Regions from separate parts of the Streptomyces sp. NPDC045998 genome, predicted to be linked through region 2. Evidence: riboswitches for the same ligand, from Rfam matches in the RefSeq annotation. Region 2 holds a riboswitch; the other holds the start of a gene.
What was found. Region 2 has a riboswitch for cobalamin ahead of AC07FJ_RS11560 (ribonucleoside-diphosphate reductase subunit alpha). Riboswitches for the same ligand answer to the same signal wherever they lie in the genome.

Region 1 (7,490 bases), on a different contig from region 2:
CGGCGACCCAGGCCAGCCAGCGGCCATCGGTGAGCCGGTCGTGGATCCACTGCTCGGTCTCGTCCGGAGGTGGTGCCGGTGACCCTTCTTCGTGGTCCTCTCGCTTGAACCTCCAGCGCAGCTCGGCCAAGCGGCGCGCATCGGCGGGTCGGGCCGGGCGCACGGTGAAGTCTGTGGTCATGGGGCGAGTCTCGCGTCTGCACGGCTCTCAGATGAACTGATTTTGTCCGGCCACAGCCGGCGTTCGCGGTACTTGGTCCCGTCGACCCCGCGGATGGCCGTGGCCGCCGCGCGAGCGGCATCGGCCAGGAGCCGACCGCCAGGCCTCACCGGCCTGGGGCGCCCCGCCGTCCGTACCGCTGCCGACGGCCCCGTACCCTGACCCGGTCATCCCTGCCCAAGCGCGTGAGGAGTCACCATGGGACGTCTGCCCGGTCTGCTGGGGGTCCCTCGGCTGGTGCGGCACTACGGTGCCACCGCGGCCGGTCTTCCGGCCGACGACGAGGTGACGTTCGACGCCCCGGACCCGCGTGTGCGCGCGGCTTGCGAGGCCGTGAGGCAGGGCCGGTACGCCGTGGCGGAGGAGCTGCTCGCGGCCACGCGCGCGGAGGGCGACTGGGCCGCCAGGGCCGATGCCGCCAGGGCGCTCGCGGAGGTCCTGCTCGACAGCCCCGGGCAACTGGAAGACTGGTGCGCGCAGAAGCCCGGCGACCGCGACCTGGCTCTCGTACGCGCCGAGGCGGCCGTCGTCCGGGCCTGGTCCGTACGGACCGCGGCGCGGGCCTCGCACGTTTCGGCCGAGCAGTTCGCCGGCTTCCACGCGCTCCTCACCGATGCCGTACCGGTTCTGGAGGAGGCGGTCGCCCTCAACCAAGGAGACCCCACGCCCTGGGTCACCGTCCTCGCACACGACACCGGGGCCGCCGCGTCCCGGGAGGACTTCGAGGAGCACCTGGCGAACGCCCTGGCCGTAGACCCCCACAACTGGGGCGCCCACGCGCGTGCCGTGCAGTTCCTCTCCGCCAAGTGGTACGGCTCTCACGCAGAGATGTTCGCGTACGCCGAGCGCGTCGCTGCCGCGAGCCCGGAGGGCCATCAGCTGCGGGCGCTGCCGCTCGTGGCACTGGCCGAGCTCGCCCTGGACGAGCGGTTGGACGGCGACGCGGCGACCAAGTACGGGCCGATCGGCCAGGACCGCGTGAACGCGGCGATCACCGCCGCCCTCGCCCTCTCGGCGGCCGGCCCCGTCGGTGATCCGCAGCTGAGCCGCGTCCGCAACCACCTCGCTTGGGCGATGATCCGTGACGGCCGGCCGGCCACCGAGATCCTCGACGTCTTCCGGGCCATCGGGCGGCACGTCACCGCCTTTCCGTGGGCATACCTCGGTGGACTGTCGACGTTCCTGGACTTCCGTAAGGGGGTGCGCGCCCAAGTGGCCAAGGACACTCCGTTCTTCGGCGGTGTGGTGCCCTCGCCGGAGACCCGGACCGCGATGGCCGCCGACGACGCGGGCGACGCCCGCCGGGAGCTGGCCCTGGTGCCCGCGACGGCCGCCCAGGTCGCCAAGGCGGTGCTGCTCACCGGCGTCACCTACCGCACGGCGCCGCTCGGCAACGGCATCACCGTCGTCGAAGCCGCCCCTTCGCAGGAACCCGACACCGGCGGGCGTGGCGGGCGGCGCGGTCTACGCCGCGCCCTCCTCGGTGAGGGCGACCTCGTACGGCTCGCCCGGTCGTTCTCGACCGGCGAGCCGTGGCCCGTACTCGTCGTATCCCGGTACGCCGATCAGTACGGGCTGAGCCTGGTGCGCGACCGCAAGATCCTGACGACGCACTTCTGGCAGGGGCCGGAGGGAATTCCGGCGCAGCAGGAGGCCGCCGAGACCGCCGCGGCGCTCTCGGCGGCCTTCCCCAAGGCCGACGAGCGCCTCCTCACTGCCGCGCTGCGCGCTCCCGGCACGGACCGCGCCCCGCTCGACGCCGCCCTCGCGGCGATGCGACTGCCTGCGCTGCCCGGACAGTACGGCGAGGGGTACGAGATCCTGGCCGACATACCGAAGGCGCGCGTCGTCGCCAAGCGTTCCCTGCGCACGGGGCTGCGGGAGTCTCTGCGCGACAGCCCTTCGGACTCCTCCCGCGAACTGCCGCCGCTGGGCCTGTGACGTAGGGAACGGCCGGCTGGTGCAGCCGCCCCGGCAGGACGCGCACCGCGAGGCCCCCCCGGGGAGGGAAGGACCGCCACACGCCGCACCCCCACGTCGCGCTTCCGAGTGGTTCGGCACCGCCCGTACCGGCATGTGACGCACCATCAGTAAAGTCGGGGGCACGTCGGTACCGGCCCTGCCGGAAGGGAGCACAGGCCGCCGCGGAGCGCCGAGACCAATACTTCGGGGAGCAGCACCTGGCCTGCGAAGACACCGTTCAGGAGCCTTCCCGACGACCTTGCTGGGAGACACCGTTGAAGATGCTCATCAATGTGCCCGAGACCGTCGTCCCCGACGCGCTGCGCGGGATCGCGGCCGCGCATCCCAAGCTGACCGTGGACGTGGAGAGCCGGATCGTCGTGCGGCGTGACGCCCCGGTCGAGGGGAAGGTGGCGCTGGTGTCGGGGGGCGGGTCCGGGCACGAGCCGTTGCACGCCGGGTTCGTCGGGGTGGGGATGCTGGCGGCGGCAGCGGCGGGGGAGGTGTTCACGAGTCCCGTGCCCGACCAGGTGGTGCGGGCCGCGGCGGCCGTGGACAGTGGGCGCGGTGTGCTCTTCGTGGTGAAGAACTACACCGGGGACGTGCTGAACTTCGAGATGGCGGCCGAGCTCGCCGAGGACGAGGGCATCCAGGTCGCCAAGGTGCTCGTGGACGACGACGTGGCGGTGGCCGACAGTACGTACACGGCCGGGCGGCGCGGGACCGGGGCCACCCTGTTCGTGGAGAAGATCGCCGGTGCGGCCGCCGAGGAGGGTGCGCCGCTGGAGCGCGTGGAGGCGATCGCGCGCCGGGTGAACGCCGCGTCGCGCAGCTTCGGGGTGGCACTGAGCGCGTGCAGTACGCCCGCGAAGGGCGGGCCGACGTTCGATCTGCCGCCGGGCGAGCTGGAGCTGGGCGTCGGCATCCACGGCGAGCCGGGGCGCGAGCGGCGGGCCATGATGACGTCGCGGGAGATCGCCGACTTCGCCGTCGACGCCGTCCTGGAGGACCTGCGGCCCGGCGGGCCGGTGCTGCTGCTGGTCAACGGCATGGGTGCGACACCGCTGCTGGAGCTGTACGGGTTCAACGCCGAGGTGCACCGGGTGCTGCGTGAGCGCGGCGTGCCGGTGGCCCGTACCCTCGTCGGGAACTATGTGACGTCGCTGGACATGGCGGGCTGCTCGGTCACGCTGTGCGAGGCCGACGAGGAGTTGCTGCGACTGTGGGACGCGCCGGTGCGGACGGCCGCCCTGCGCTGGGGGATGTAAGGACGTGATGACCGTGACGCTCGACGTGGAGTTCTTCCGGCGCTGGATGGCGGCCGCCGCCGCGGCCGTGGAGCGCGAGGCGGACCGGCTCACCGAGCTGGACGCGGCCATCGGCGACGCCGACCACGGGGCCAACCTGCGGCGCGGGTTCGCGGCGGTGGCCGAGGTGCTGGACAAGGAGCCGCCCGCGGCTCCCGGCGCGGTGCTCATGCTCGCCGGGCGGCAGCTCATCTCGACCGTGGGCGGCGCGTCGGGGCCGCTGTACGGCACGCTGCTGCGGCGCGCCGGCAAGGCCCTGGGCGACACCGCCGAGGTGACGCCCGGTCTGCTGGCCGAGGCGCTGCGCGCGGGCGTGGCCGCGGTGGCGCAGCTCGGCGGGGCGAAGGCCGGTGACAAGACGATGCTCGACGCGCTGGAGCCGGCCGTCGAGGCGCTGGCCGCCGCGGCGGACGGCACGGCGGACGAGGCCTTCGGGGCGGCCGCGCGGGCCGCCGAGGAGGGTGCCCTCGGGACCGTACCGATGCAGGCGCGCAAGGGCAGGGCCAGCTATCTCGGGGAACGCAGCGTCGGACACCAGGACCCGGGCGCGGCGTCCTCGGCCCTGCTGATCGCGGCGCTGGCGGAAGCGGAGGCCGCCCGATGAGCGCCGGGCCCGTGGGCATCGTGCTGGTCTCGCACAGCGCGGCGGTCGCGTCGTCCGTCGCCGAGCTGGCCAAGGGCCTCGCGGGCGGTGGCGGGACCGCGCCCGTGGCCCCCGCGGGCGGCACCCCGGACGGCGGTCTCGGCACCAGCGCCGAGCTGATCACCGAGGCGGCGGCGTCGGTCGACGCCGGGGCGGGCGTCGCCGTCCTCGTCGACCTCGGCAGCGCCGTGCTGACGGTGAAGGCGCTGCTCGCGGAGGGCGACGAGCTCCCCGAGGGCACGCGCCTGGTCGACGCGCCCTTCGTGGAGGGCGCGGTGGCGGCCGTCGTCACCGCCTCGGCGGGCGGCGACCTGGAGGCCGTGGTGGCGGCCGCGTCGGAGGCGTACGGCTATCGCAAGGAGTGACCGATTGCGGGACGGGTTGTGATGTACCTGGTCAACGCACTAGTGTCGCAGGGCCTTGGTGTACGGGAAACCGGTGCGGTACCGGTGCGGCCCTCGCCACTGTGATCGGGAAGTCCGGCTCCACTCCCGGGGAAACCACCCCGGGAAGCCACTGGAACACCACGGGAGACCGTGGTGTCCGGGAAGGCGGAGCCGCGGCGTTGCATGACCCGTCAGCCAGGAGACCGGCCAGGGCGCGTTGTCCATCCACGAGGTGCTGGAGAGGGTCTCCCACATCATGCATATCGCCGAGGGGTACCTGCCCCCTGTGCACGCGGTCGCCTGGACCGTCGCCGCCGCTCCCTTCGTCGCCCACGGCGTCCGCGCCCTGACCCGCGAGGTCAAGGCCCATCCCGAATCGACTCTCCTGCTCGGCGCGTCCGGCGCCTTCACCTTCGTCCTGTCCGCCCTGAAACTGCCGTCCGTGACGGGCAGTTGCTCCCACCCCACGGGGACGGGGCTGGGCGCGATCCTGTTCCGGCCGCCGATCATGGCGGTGCTCGGCACCATCACGCTCCTCTTCCAGGCGCTGCTGCTGGCGCACGGCGGGCTCACCACGCTCGGCGCCAACGCCTTCTCGATGGCGGTCGTCGGGCCGTGGGCGGGCTTCGGGACGTACTGGCTGCTGCGCCGTTCCGGCGTGCCGCTGATGGTGAGCGTGTTCTTCGGGGCGTTCGTCGCCGACCTGTCCACGTACTGCGTCACCAGCGTCCAGCTCGCGCTCGCCTTCCCCGACCCGGCGAGCGGCTTCGCCGGGGCGCTGGCGAAGTTCGGTTCCATCTTCGCCGTCACGCAGCTTCCCCTCGCCGTGAGCGAGGGCCTGCTCACCGTGCTGGTGATGCGGCTGCTGACCCAGTCCAGCAAGGGCGACCTGGCCCGCCTCGGTGTCCTGTCCGCGAAGCCCGCGACGAAGGAGGCCGTGGCCCGATGAGCCGTAACGCCAAGATCAACACGCTGCTGCTGCTCGTCGTCGTCGCGCTCGCCGTGCTCCCGCTCGCGCTGGGCATGGGCGACCACAAGGAGGAGCCGTTCACGGGCGCGGACGCGCAGGCCGAGACGGCCATCACGGAGAACAAGCCGGACTACGAACCGTGGTTCAGCCCGCTGTACGAGCCGCCGTCCGGTGAGATCGAGTCGGCGCTCTTCTCGCTGCAGGCCGCGATCGGCGCGGGCGTGCTGGCGTACTACTTCGGGCTGCGGCGCGGTCGCAGGCAGGGTGAGGCGCGGGCGCTGGACCGGACCACACCTGCCGCCCGGACGGCCGACGAGGCCGAAGTCGCCGAGACGGTCGAGTAACCGCCGGTGCTGCCGATCGACGCGGCGGCGCACAGCAGTCGCTGGCGCCGCCGTCACCCGTGCGAGAAGGCCGTGCTCGGCTTCGGTCTGACGGTCCTCGCGATCTGTCTGCCGCCGTGGCCGGGGGCCGTGCTGGTGGCCGCCGCCACCCTCGCCGTGCTGCTGGGCCCGGCGGGTGTCGGGCGCCGGCAGCTGTGGCGCGCGTTCCGCGTCCCGCTGGGCTTCTGCGTCACCGGGGCGGTCCCGCTGCTGTTCCAGGTCGGCGGGGCCGAGGGATGGGTGGCGCTCGCGCCGGACGGGCCGGTGCACGCCGGGCGGCTGCTGCTGCGGACGTCGGCGGCGTCGCTCGGGGTGCTGCTGTTCGCGTTCACCACGCCGGTCTCGGACGTGCTGCCCCGGCTCGTGCGGGCGGGGGTGCCGGCGCCGGTCGTGGATGTGGCCCTGGTGATGTACCGGATCAGTTTCCTGCTGCTGGACGCCGTGCGGCGGATCCGGGAGGCGCAGGCGGCGCGGCTCGGGCTGACCAGCCGGGCGGCCGCCTGGCGGTCGCTGGCGGGCCTCGGCGCGACGGCGTTCGTCCGCGCCTTCGACCGGGCGGCGCGCCTCCAGACCGGGCTGGCCGGGCGCGGTTACGACGGCACGCTGCGCGTGCTGGTGCCGGAGGCGGCGGTCTCCCGCCGGTTCCTGGCCGCGACGGGCGCCCTGCTCGCGGGGCTCGTCGCCCTCACCCTCGTACTCGAAAGGTTCCTGCCATGACCCTGCATCGTGACGCCGTCGTGGAACTGGTCGGTGCGGGATTCGCCTACGACGACGGGCCCGCCGTGCTGTCGGGCATCGACTTCGCCGTGCCGGAGCGGCGCGCGATCGCGCTGCTCGGCCGCAACGGCAGCGGCAAGACGACGATGCTGCGGCTGCTGAGCGGTGGCCTGCGGTGCGTGAGCGGGCGGCTGCGGCTGGCGGGCGAGGACGTGTCGTACGACAGGGCGGGGCTGACCCGGCTGCGGACGACCGTGCAGCTGGTGGTGCAGGACCCGGACGACCAGCTGTTCGCGGCGTCGGTCGGGCAGGACGTCTCGTTCGGTCCGATGAACCTGGGGCTTTCGGAGCCGGAGGTGCGGGAGCGCGTGCGCGAGGCCCTGGAGGCGCTGGACATCACGGCGCTGGAGGACCGGCCGACGCATCTGCTGTCGTACGGGCAGCGCAAGCGGGCGGCGATCGCGGGCGCGGTCGCCATGCGGCCCCGGGTGCTGATCCTCGACGAGCCGACGGCGGGCCTCGACCCGCACGGCCAGGAGCGGCTGCTGGAGGTGCTGGACCGGCTGCGGGAGTCCGGGACGACGGTCGTGATGGCCACGCACGACGTGGACCTGGCGCTGCGCTGGGCGGACGACGCGGCGGTGCTCACCCCGGACGGCCTGCGCACCGGCCCGGTGGCCGAGCTCCTCGCGGACGCCGCCCTGCTGGACGCGGCCCGGCTGCGCCGCCCGTGGGGCATGGCGGTGGCCCGGGTGCTGCGGGACCGGGGCCTGCTGGGTGCGGGCGAGCAGGGTCCGCGCACGCCGGAGGAGCTGGAGGAGTGGGCGGCGGCGGTGCGGGGCGCGTAGGCCCGGCGGTACGGCGGGCTCAGGTCGGCGGGCCCGGCGCTGCGGCGGGCTCAG
Region 2 (7,490 bases):
GAGACCGACACCTGAGGAGGGGCGACGACCCGTGACCGGTCCGTGCCACCATGTGAGCCGCAAGGGACGGAGGAGCCGGTGACGGCAGCAGCACAGGAGTCGGGAAGGCGGGCGGCCATGGCCACGGACGGGGGCGGCAGCACCGAGAGCGAGAGCGGAACGGCCACTCGCACCGCACGCGTGCCCAAGTACTACCGGCTCAAGCGGCATCTGCTCGACATGACGCAGACCATGCCCCCGGGCACCCCGGTGCCCCCGGAGCGCACGCTCGCCGCCGAGTTCGACACCTCTCGCACCACCGTGCGCCAGGCGCTCCAGGAACTGGTCGTCGAGGGCCGGCTGGAACGCATCCAGGGCAAGGGCACGTTCGTCGCGAAGCCGAAGGTCTCGCAGGCGCTCCAGCTCACCTCGTACACCGAGGACATGCGCGCCCAGGGCCTCGAACCCACCTCGCAGCTCCTGGACATCGGGTACGTCACGGCCGACGACACCCTCGCCGGGCTGCTCGACATCTCGGCCGGCGGCCGCGTGCTGCGCATCGAGCGGCTGCGGCTGGCGAGCGGCGAGCCGATGGCCATCGAGACGACGCACCTGAGCGCGAAGCGCTTCCCCGCGCTGCGGCGGTCGCTGGTCAAGTACACCTCGCTGTACACGGCACTGGCGGAGGTCTACGACGTCCGGCTCGCGGAGGCCGAGGAGACCATCGAGACCTCGCTGGCCACGCCGCGCGAGGCCGGGCTGCTCGGTACGGACGTGGGCCTGCCGATGCTGATGCTGTCGCGCCACTCGCTGGACGAGGACGGCAAGCCGGTGGAGTGGGTGCGCTCGGTGTACCGGGGCGACCGGTACAAGTTCGTGGCGCGACTGAAGCGCCCGAACGACTGACGGCGAACGCCCGCCGCGGCGACGACGCGGACGAGGTACGAGGGGGGCCGGCGCCGCGCGCGCCGGCCCCTCCCGTCGTCTTCCCGCCCGCTCCAGGACACCTTGCAACGCCCCGCAATGCCCGCCCGAGACACGTCCGTTATGCGGACTGGGGTTCCATGGGGCGGGACGGTCCCTTAGATTGCGTGCGCATGACGCCAGGTGATCAGTGAGGGGACGGAACGCCGTATGACACAGGAGAAACAACCAGTGGTCACCCCCGTGCGGGTGGTGGTGGCGCTCTGCCTGTTCGCGCCCTTCGTCGCGATGCTCTGGGTCAGCTCGTACGCGAAGGTCGAGCCGAAGCTCGCGGGGATCCCGTTCTTCTACTGGTACCAGATGGCCTGGGTCGTCATATCGACCGTGTTGACGATGGTGGCGTACAAGCTGTGGCACCGTGACCAGCGGTCCCGCAAGGGGGGTGCGTCGCAGTGAAGGACGGCGTGAACGGCGTCGCGCTCGCCGTCTTCATCTTCTTCTTCCTGGCCGTCACGGTGATGGGCTTCATGGCCTCCCGCTGGCGCAAGGCCGAGAACGAGCACAGCCTGGACGAATGGGGCCTGGGCGGCCGGTCGTTCGGCACCTGGATCACCTGGTTCCTGCTGGGCGGCGACCTCTACACGGCGTACACCTTCGTCGCCGTCCCGGCGGCGATCTACGCGGCGGGCGCGGCGGGCTTCTTCGCCGTCCCGTACACGATCCTCGTCTACCCGCTGATCTTCACCTTCCTGCCGCGCCTGTGGTCGGTGTCGCACAAGCACGGCTACGTCACCACCTCGGACTTCGTGCGCGGGCGGTTCGGTTCGAAGGGCCTGTCGCTGGCGGTGGCCCTGACCGGCATCCTCGCCACCATGCCGTACATCGCGCTCCAGCTCGTCGGCATCCAGGCGGTGCTGGACGTGATGGGCGTGGGCGGCGGCGAGACCACGCACTGGTTCATCAAGGACCTGCCGCTGCTGATCGCGTTCGGCGTCCTCGCGGCGTACACGTACTCCTCCGGGCTGCGCGCGCCCGCGATGATCGCCTTCGTCAAGGACACGCTGATCTACATCGTCATCGCGGTGGCGATCATCTACATCCCCATCAAGCTGGGCGGCTTCGACGAGATCTTCAGCAAGGCCGGCGAGGCGTACGCGCAGATCAACCCGGCGACCGACAAGCCGCGCGGCGCCCTGGTGCCGGGCGAGATGGGCCAGTGGGGTTACGCGACCCTCGCGCTCGGCTCGGCGCTGGCGCTCTTCATGTACCCGCACTCGATCACGGCGACGCTCTCCTCGCGCAGCCGTGACGTGATCCGCCGCAACACCACGATCCTGCCGCTGTACTCGCTGATGCTGGGTCTGCTGGCGCTGCTCGGCTTCATGGCGATCGCGGCGGGCGTGAAGGTGCAGAACGGCCAGCTGGCCATCCCGCAGCTGTTCGAGAACATGTTCCCGGACTGGTTCGCGGGCGTCGCCTTCGCGGCCATCGGCATCGGCGCGCTGGTCCCCGCGGCCATCATGTCCATCGCCGCCGCCAACCTCTTCACCCGCAACATCTACAAGGACTTCCTGAAGCCGGACGCCACCCCGGAGCAGGAGACCAAGGTGTCCAAGCTGGTGTCGCTGCTGGTGAAGGTGGGCGCGCTGGCCTTCGTCCTCACCATGGACAAGACCGTCGCCATCAACTTCCAGCTGCTGGGCGGCATCTGGATCCTCCAGACCCTGCCGGCGCTGGTGGGCGGCCTGTTCACCCGCTGGTTCCACCGCTGGGCGCTGCTCGCCGGCTGGGCGGTCGGCATGGTCTACGGCACGGCCGCCGCGTACGGCGTCGCCAGCCCGACCCAGAAGCACTTCGGCGGCTCGTCCGCCGAGATCCCCGGCATCGGCGAGATCGGCTACATCGGCCTCACGGCCTTCGTCCTCAACGTCCTGGTCGTGGTCGTCCTCACCTTCGTCCTCAAGGCCGTCAAGGCCCCGGAGGGCATCGACGAGACCTCGCCGGAGGACTACACGGCGGACGCGGGCGACCCGGGCGTCCAGGTGGAGCTCCCCAAGGCCACGGCGGGCTCGGGCCACTGACCCATCCGCGTACGACGGGCCGTCGCGCCTCCCTCACGGAGGCGCGGCGGCCCGCTTCGTTGTGCACTCTGGCCCCATGGACATCACCATCAGGGCGGTACGGCCGGAGGAGCACGCGGCGCTGGGCGAGCTCACGGCGCAGGCGTACCTCGCCGACGGGCTGCTGGCCTTCGCCGACAGCGACGAGTATCTGATCGAACTGCGGGACGTGGCCGGGCGGGCCGCCGGCGCCGAGGTCCTCGTGGCCGTGGAGCGGGGCGGCGTGGAGCCGGACGCCGTGGAGCCGGGCGCGCCCGGCCGGGGCGAGCGGCTGCTGGGCGGCGTGACGTTCGCCCCGGGCGGCGGGCCCCTGGCCGAGCTGGCGGGGAACGGCGAGGCCGAGATCCGGATGCTCGCGGTCGCGCGCGAGGACCGGCGGCGCGGCGCCGGGGAGGCGCTCGTCCGGGCGTGCGTGGAGCGGGCACGGGCGGCGGACGGCTGCCGCCGGGTGGTGCTCTCCTCCCAGCAGGCGATGCGGACCGCGCACCGCGTGTACGAGCGGCTGGGGTTCGTACGCACCCCGGAGCGCGACTGGACGCCGGTCCCGGGGGTGACGCTGCGTACGTACGCGCTCGACCTCTGACCGGCGCGTCTTGTGGTGGCCGACACAAGATGTGGGGGGTGGCTCAGCGGCCGCCCCCCACATGTATGCTCATCTCGCTGTCGTCGCAGGGGAATCCGGTGCGAATCCGGAACTGTCCCGCAACGGTGTGTTGGTGTGCCTTTGGGCACCCACGAGTCCGAGCACCTGCCGGCAGCGCGCCCGGACCGTCCGGCCCGGGTGCCCAGACGTCCGGGCCTCGCGGAATGGGCCGGTGGACGCGGATACGTGCGCCCCCGTGCCGGAGGCGCCCCGCTCTGCCGTGCCCCGCCGCCGGTGGCCCCGAGCCGAGCGAGGGAGAGCCCCACGTGACCATCGCGCCAGCCGATCCGGTGTCAGCGAGCCAGAGCGACGGGAACGACGCGGGCGACGGTCCCGGGACCGTCCTGCTGCGCACCCTGACCGACCTGACCGCCGACCTCCCCGACACCGACCCCGGCCGGGTCGCCGCCGCCGCGCTGCGCGGCCGGCACGCCGGCTCGGACGAGGCGGAGCTGCGGGAGCTCGCCACCGAGGCGGCCGCCGGGCTGATCGCCGAGGACCCGGCGTACTCGCGGCTCGCGGCCCGGCTGCTGACCATCGGCATCGCGGCGGAGGCGGCCTCGCAGGGGGTCACGTCGTTCTCCGGCTCCGTCGCCGTGGGGCACCGCGAGGGGCTGATCGCCGACCGCACCGCCGACTTCGTCCGCGTCCACCGCGAGCGGCTGGACGGGCTGGTCGACCCGGCGGCCGACGACCGGTTCGGCTACTTCGGGCTGCGGACGCTCTACTCCCGCTACCTGCTGCGCCACCCGATCACGCGCAAGGTCATCGAGACGCCGCAGCACTTCCTGCTCCGGGTGGCGGCCGGGCTGGCCGAGGACGACAGCGTCCGCGCGCTGGACGAGGTCGCGGCGCTGTACGGCCTGATGAGCCGCCTCGACTACCTGCCCTCCTCCCCCACGCTGTTCAACTCCGGTACGCGCCACCCGCAGATGTCGTCGTGCTACCTGCTGGACTCGCCGCTGGACGAGCTGGACTCGATCTACGACCGCTACCACCAGGTGGCGCGGCTCTCGAAGCACGCGGGCGGCATCGGCCTGTCGTACTCGCGCATCCGCGCCCGCGGCTCGCTGATCCGGGGCACGAACGGGCACTCCAACGGCATCGTGCCGTTCCTGAAGACCCTCGACGCCTCCGTCGCGGCCGTGAACCAGGGCGGGCGGCGCAAGGGCGCGGCCGCCGTGTACCTGGAGACCTGGCACGCGGACATCGAGGAGTTCCTGGAGCTGCGCGACAACACCGGCGAGGACGCCCGGCGCACCCACAACCTCAACCTCGCGCACTGGATCCCGGACGAGTTCATGCGCCGGGTCAACGCCGACGCCGCGTGGTCGCTGTTCTCGCCGGCGGACGTGCCCGAGCTGGTCGACCTGTGGGGCGAGGAGTTCGACGCCGCCTACCGCGCCGCCGAGGCCAAGGGACTGGCCCGCAAGACCATGCCGGCCCGTGACCTGTACGGGCGGATGATGCGGACCCTCGCCCAGACCGGCAACGGCTGGATGACGTTCAAGGACGCCTCGAACCGTACGGCCAACCAGACCGCCGAGCCCGGCACGGTCGTCCACTCCTCGAACCTCTGCACCGAGATCATCGAGGTGACGAACGACGGCGAGACGGCCGTCTGCAACCTCGGCTCGGTCAACCTGGGCGCCTTCGTCAACGGCGGGGACATCGACTGGGAGCGGCTCGACGCGACCGTCCGCACCGCCGTGACCTTCCTGGACCGGGTCGTGGACATCAACTTCTACCCGACCGAGCAGGCCGGGCGTTCCAACGCCAAGTGGCGGCCGGTCGGCCTGGGCGCGATGGGCCTCCAGGACGTCTTCTTCAAGCTGCGCCTGCCGTTCGACTCCCCCGAGGCGCGCACCCTGTCCACGCGCATCGCCGAGCGGATCATGCTGGCGGCGTACGAGGCCTCCGCCGACCTGGCCGAGCGCAACGGCCCGCTGCCCGCCTGGGAGCAGACCCGCACCGCGCGCGGTGTGCTGCACCCCGACCACTACGACACCGAGCTCACCTGGCCGAAGCGGTGGGCGGCCCTGCGCGAGCGCGTCGCCGCCGTCGGCATGCGCAACTCGCTGCTGCTCGCCATCGCGCCGACCGCGACCATCGCCTCGATCGCCGGTGTGTACGAGTGCATCGAGCCGCAGGTCTCCAACCTCTTCAAGCGCGAGACGCTGTCCGGCGAGTTCCTCCAGGTCAACTCGTACCTGGTGGAGGACCTGAAGCGGCTGGGCGTCTGGGACGCGCAGACCCGTGAGGCGCTGCGCGAGTCCAGCGGCTCGGTACAGGGCTTCTCCTGGGTGCCGGAGGAGATCCGCACGCTGTACCGCACGGCGTGGGAGATCCCGCAGCGCGGCCTGATCGACATGGCGGCGGCCCGTACGCCGTTCCTGGACCAGTCGCAGTCGCTGAACCTGTTCATGGAGACGCCCACCATCGGCAAGCTGTCGTCGATGTACGCGTACGCCTGGAAGCAGGGCCTGAAGACGACGTACTACCTGCGTTCGCGCCCGGCGACCCGGATCGCCCGCGCCGCGTCCGCGGCACCCACCATCCCCGTGCAGCAGGCCGCCGACCCCGAGGCCGTCGCCTGCTCCCTTGAGAACCCCGAGTCCTGCGAGGCCTGCCAGTAATGAGTTCCCCCGAAAAGAACCTTCTCGACCCGGGCTTCGAGCTGACTCTCCGCCCCATGCGCTACCCGGACTTCTACGAGCGCTACCGGGACGCCATCAAGAACACCTGGACCGTGGAGGAGGTCGACCTCCACTCCGACGTCGCCGACCTCGCCAAGCTGACGCCCGGCGAGCAGCACCTGATCGGCCGGCTGGTCGCGTTCTTCGCGACCGGTGACTCGATCGTCGCGAACAACCTGGTGCTGACGCTCTACAAGCACATCAACTCGCCCGAGGCGCGGCTGTACCTGTCGCGGCAGCTGTTCGAGGAGGCCGTGCACGTCCAGTTCTACCTGACGCTGCTCGACACCTACCTGCCCGATCCGGAAGACCGTACGGCCGCCTTCGCCGCCGTGGAGAACATCCCCTCCATCCGCGAGAAGGCGCAGTTCTGCTTCCGGTGGATGGACTCGGTCGAGAAGATCGAGCGGCTGGAGACGAAGGCCGACCGCCGCCGCTTCCTGCTGAACCTGATCTGCTTCGCCGCCTGCATCGAGGGCCTGTTCTTCTACGGGGCCTTCGCCTACGTGTACTGGTTCCGGTCGCGCGGTCTGCTGCACGGCCTGGCGACCGGCACCAACTGGGTCTTCCGTGACGAGACGATGCACATGAACTTCGCGTTCGAGGTCGTCGACACCGTCCGCAAGGAGGAGCCGGACCTCTTCGACGACGAGCTCCAGCAGCAGGTCACCGACATGCTGAGGGAAGCGGTGGAGGCGGAGCTCCAGTTCGGTCGCGACCTGTGCGGCGACGGCCTTCCGGGCATGAACACCGAGTCGATGCGCCAGTACCTGGAGTGCGTCGCCGACCAGCGCCTGATGCGCCTCGGCTTCGCGCCGGTGTACGGCTCGGAGAACCCGTTCTCGTTCATGGAGCTCCAGGGCGTCCAGGAGCTCACGAACTTCTTCGAGCGCCGCCCCTCCGCCTACCAGGTGGCGGTGGAGGGCTCGGTCGACCTCGACGAGGACTTCTGAGACGCCGACGGGCCCCGCTCACCGGGTGAGCGGGGCCCGTCGAGCCGTACGGCGGCTCAGTCGTTGGCGACGACCGGGTAGCGCGGCGTACCCGCCTCCATCTGCTTCAGCGCGTCCTTGCGGTCGCGCTTCGACAGGCGGTCGATGTACAGGTACCCGTACAGGTGGTCCGTCT

Region 1: linked by a shared signal. The riboswitch ahead of AC07FJ_RS19780 (energy-coupling factor ABC transporter permease) and the one ahead of AC07FJ_RS11560 (ribonucleoside-diphosphate reductase subunit alpha) in region 2 are both predicted to bind cobalamin.

The regions. Positions count from the first base shown of each region.
Region 1 covers NZ_JBWKLJ010000006.1:234,632-242,121, reverse strand. Annotated here, with positions in the region: gene AC07FJ_RS19805 (N-acetyltransferase family protein) at 1-181, opposite strand, end outside; gene AC07FJ_RS19800 (hypothetical protein) at 419-2,161, shown strand; gene dhaK (dihydroxyacetone kinase subunit DhaK) at 2,464-3,450, shown strand; gene dhaL (dihydroxyacetone kinase subunit DhaL) at 3,458-4,093, shown strand; gene dhaM (dihydroxyacetone kinase phosphoryl donor subunit DhaM) at 4,090-4,497, shown strand; cobalamin riboswitch at 4,537-4,744, shown strand; gene AC07FJ_RS19780 (energy-coupling factor ABC transporter permease) at 4,775-5,467, shown strand; gene AC07FJ_RS19775 (energy-coupling factor ABC transporter substrate-binding protein) at 5,464-5,832, shown strand; gene cbiQ (cobalt ECF transporter T component CbiQ) at 5,839-6,588, shown strand; gene AC07FJ_RS19765 (energy-coupling factor ABC transporter ATP-binding protein) at 6,585-7,436, shown strand; gene AC07FJ_RS19760 (MBL fold metallo-hydrolase) at 7,487-7,490, opposite strand, start outside.
Region 2 covers NZ_JBWKLJ010000003.1:570,357-577,846, forward strand. Annotated here, with positions in the region: gene AC07FJ_RS11540 (GntR family transcriptional regulator) at 118-885, shown strand; gene AC07FJ_RS11545 (DUF3311 domain-containing protein) at 1,114-1,359, shown strand; gene mctP (monocarboxylate uptake permease MctP) at 1,356-2,984, shown strand; gene AC07FJ_RS11555 (GNAT family N-acetyltransferase) at 3,061-3,606, shown strand; cobalamin riboswitch at 3,671-3,793, shown strand; gene AC07FJ_RS11560 (ribonucleoside-diphosphate reductase subunit alpha) at 3,933-6,302, shown strand; gene AC07FJ_RS11565 (ribonucleotide-diphosphate reductase subunit beta) at 6,302-7,315, shown strand; gene def (peptide deformylase) at 7,372-7,490, opposite strand, start outside.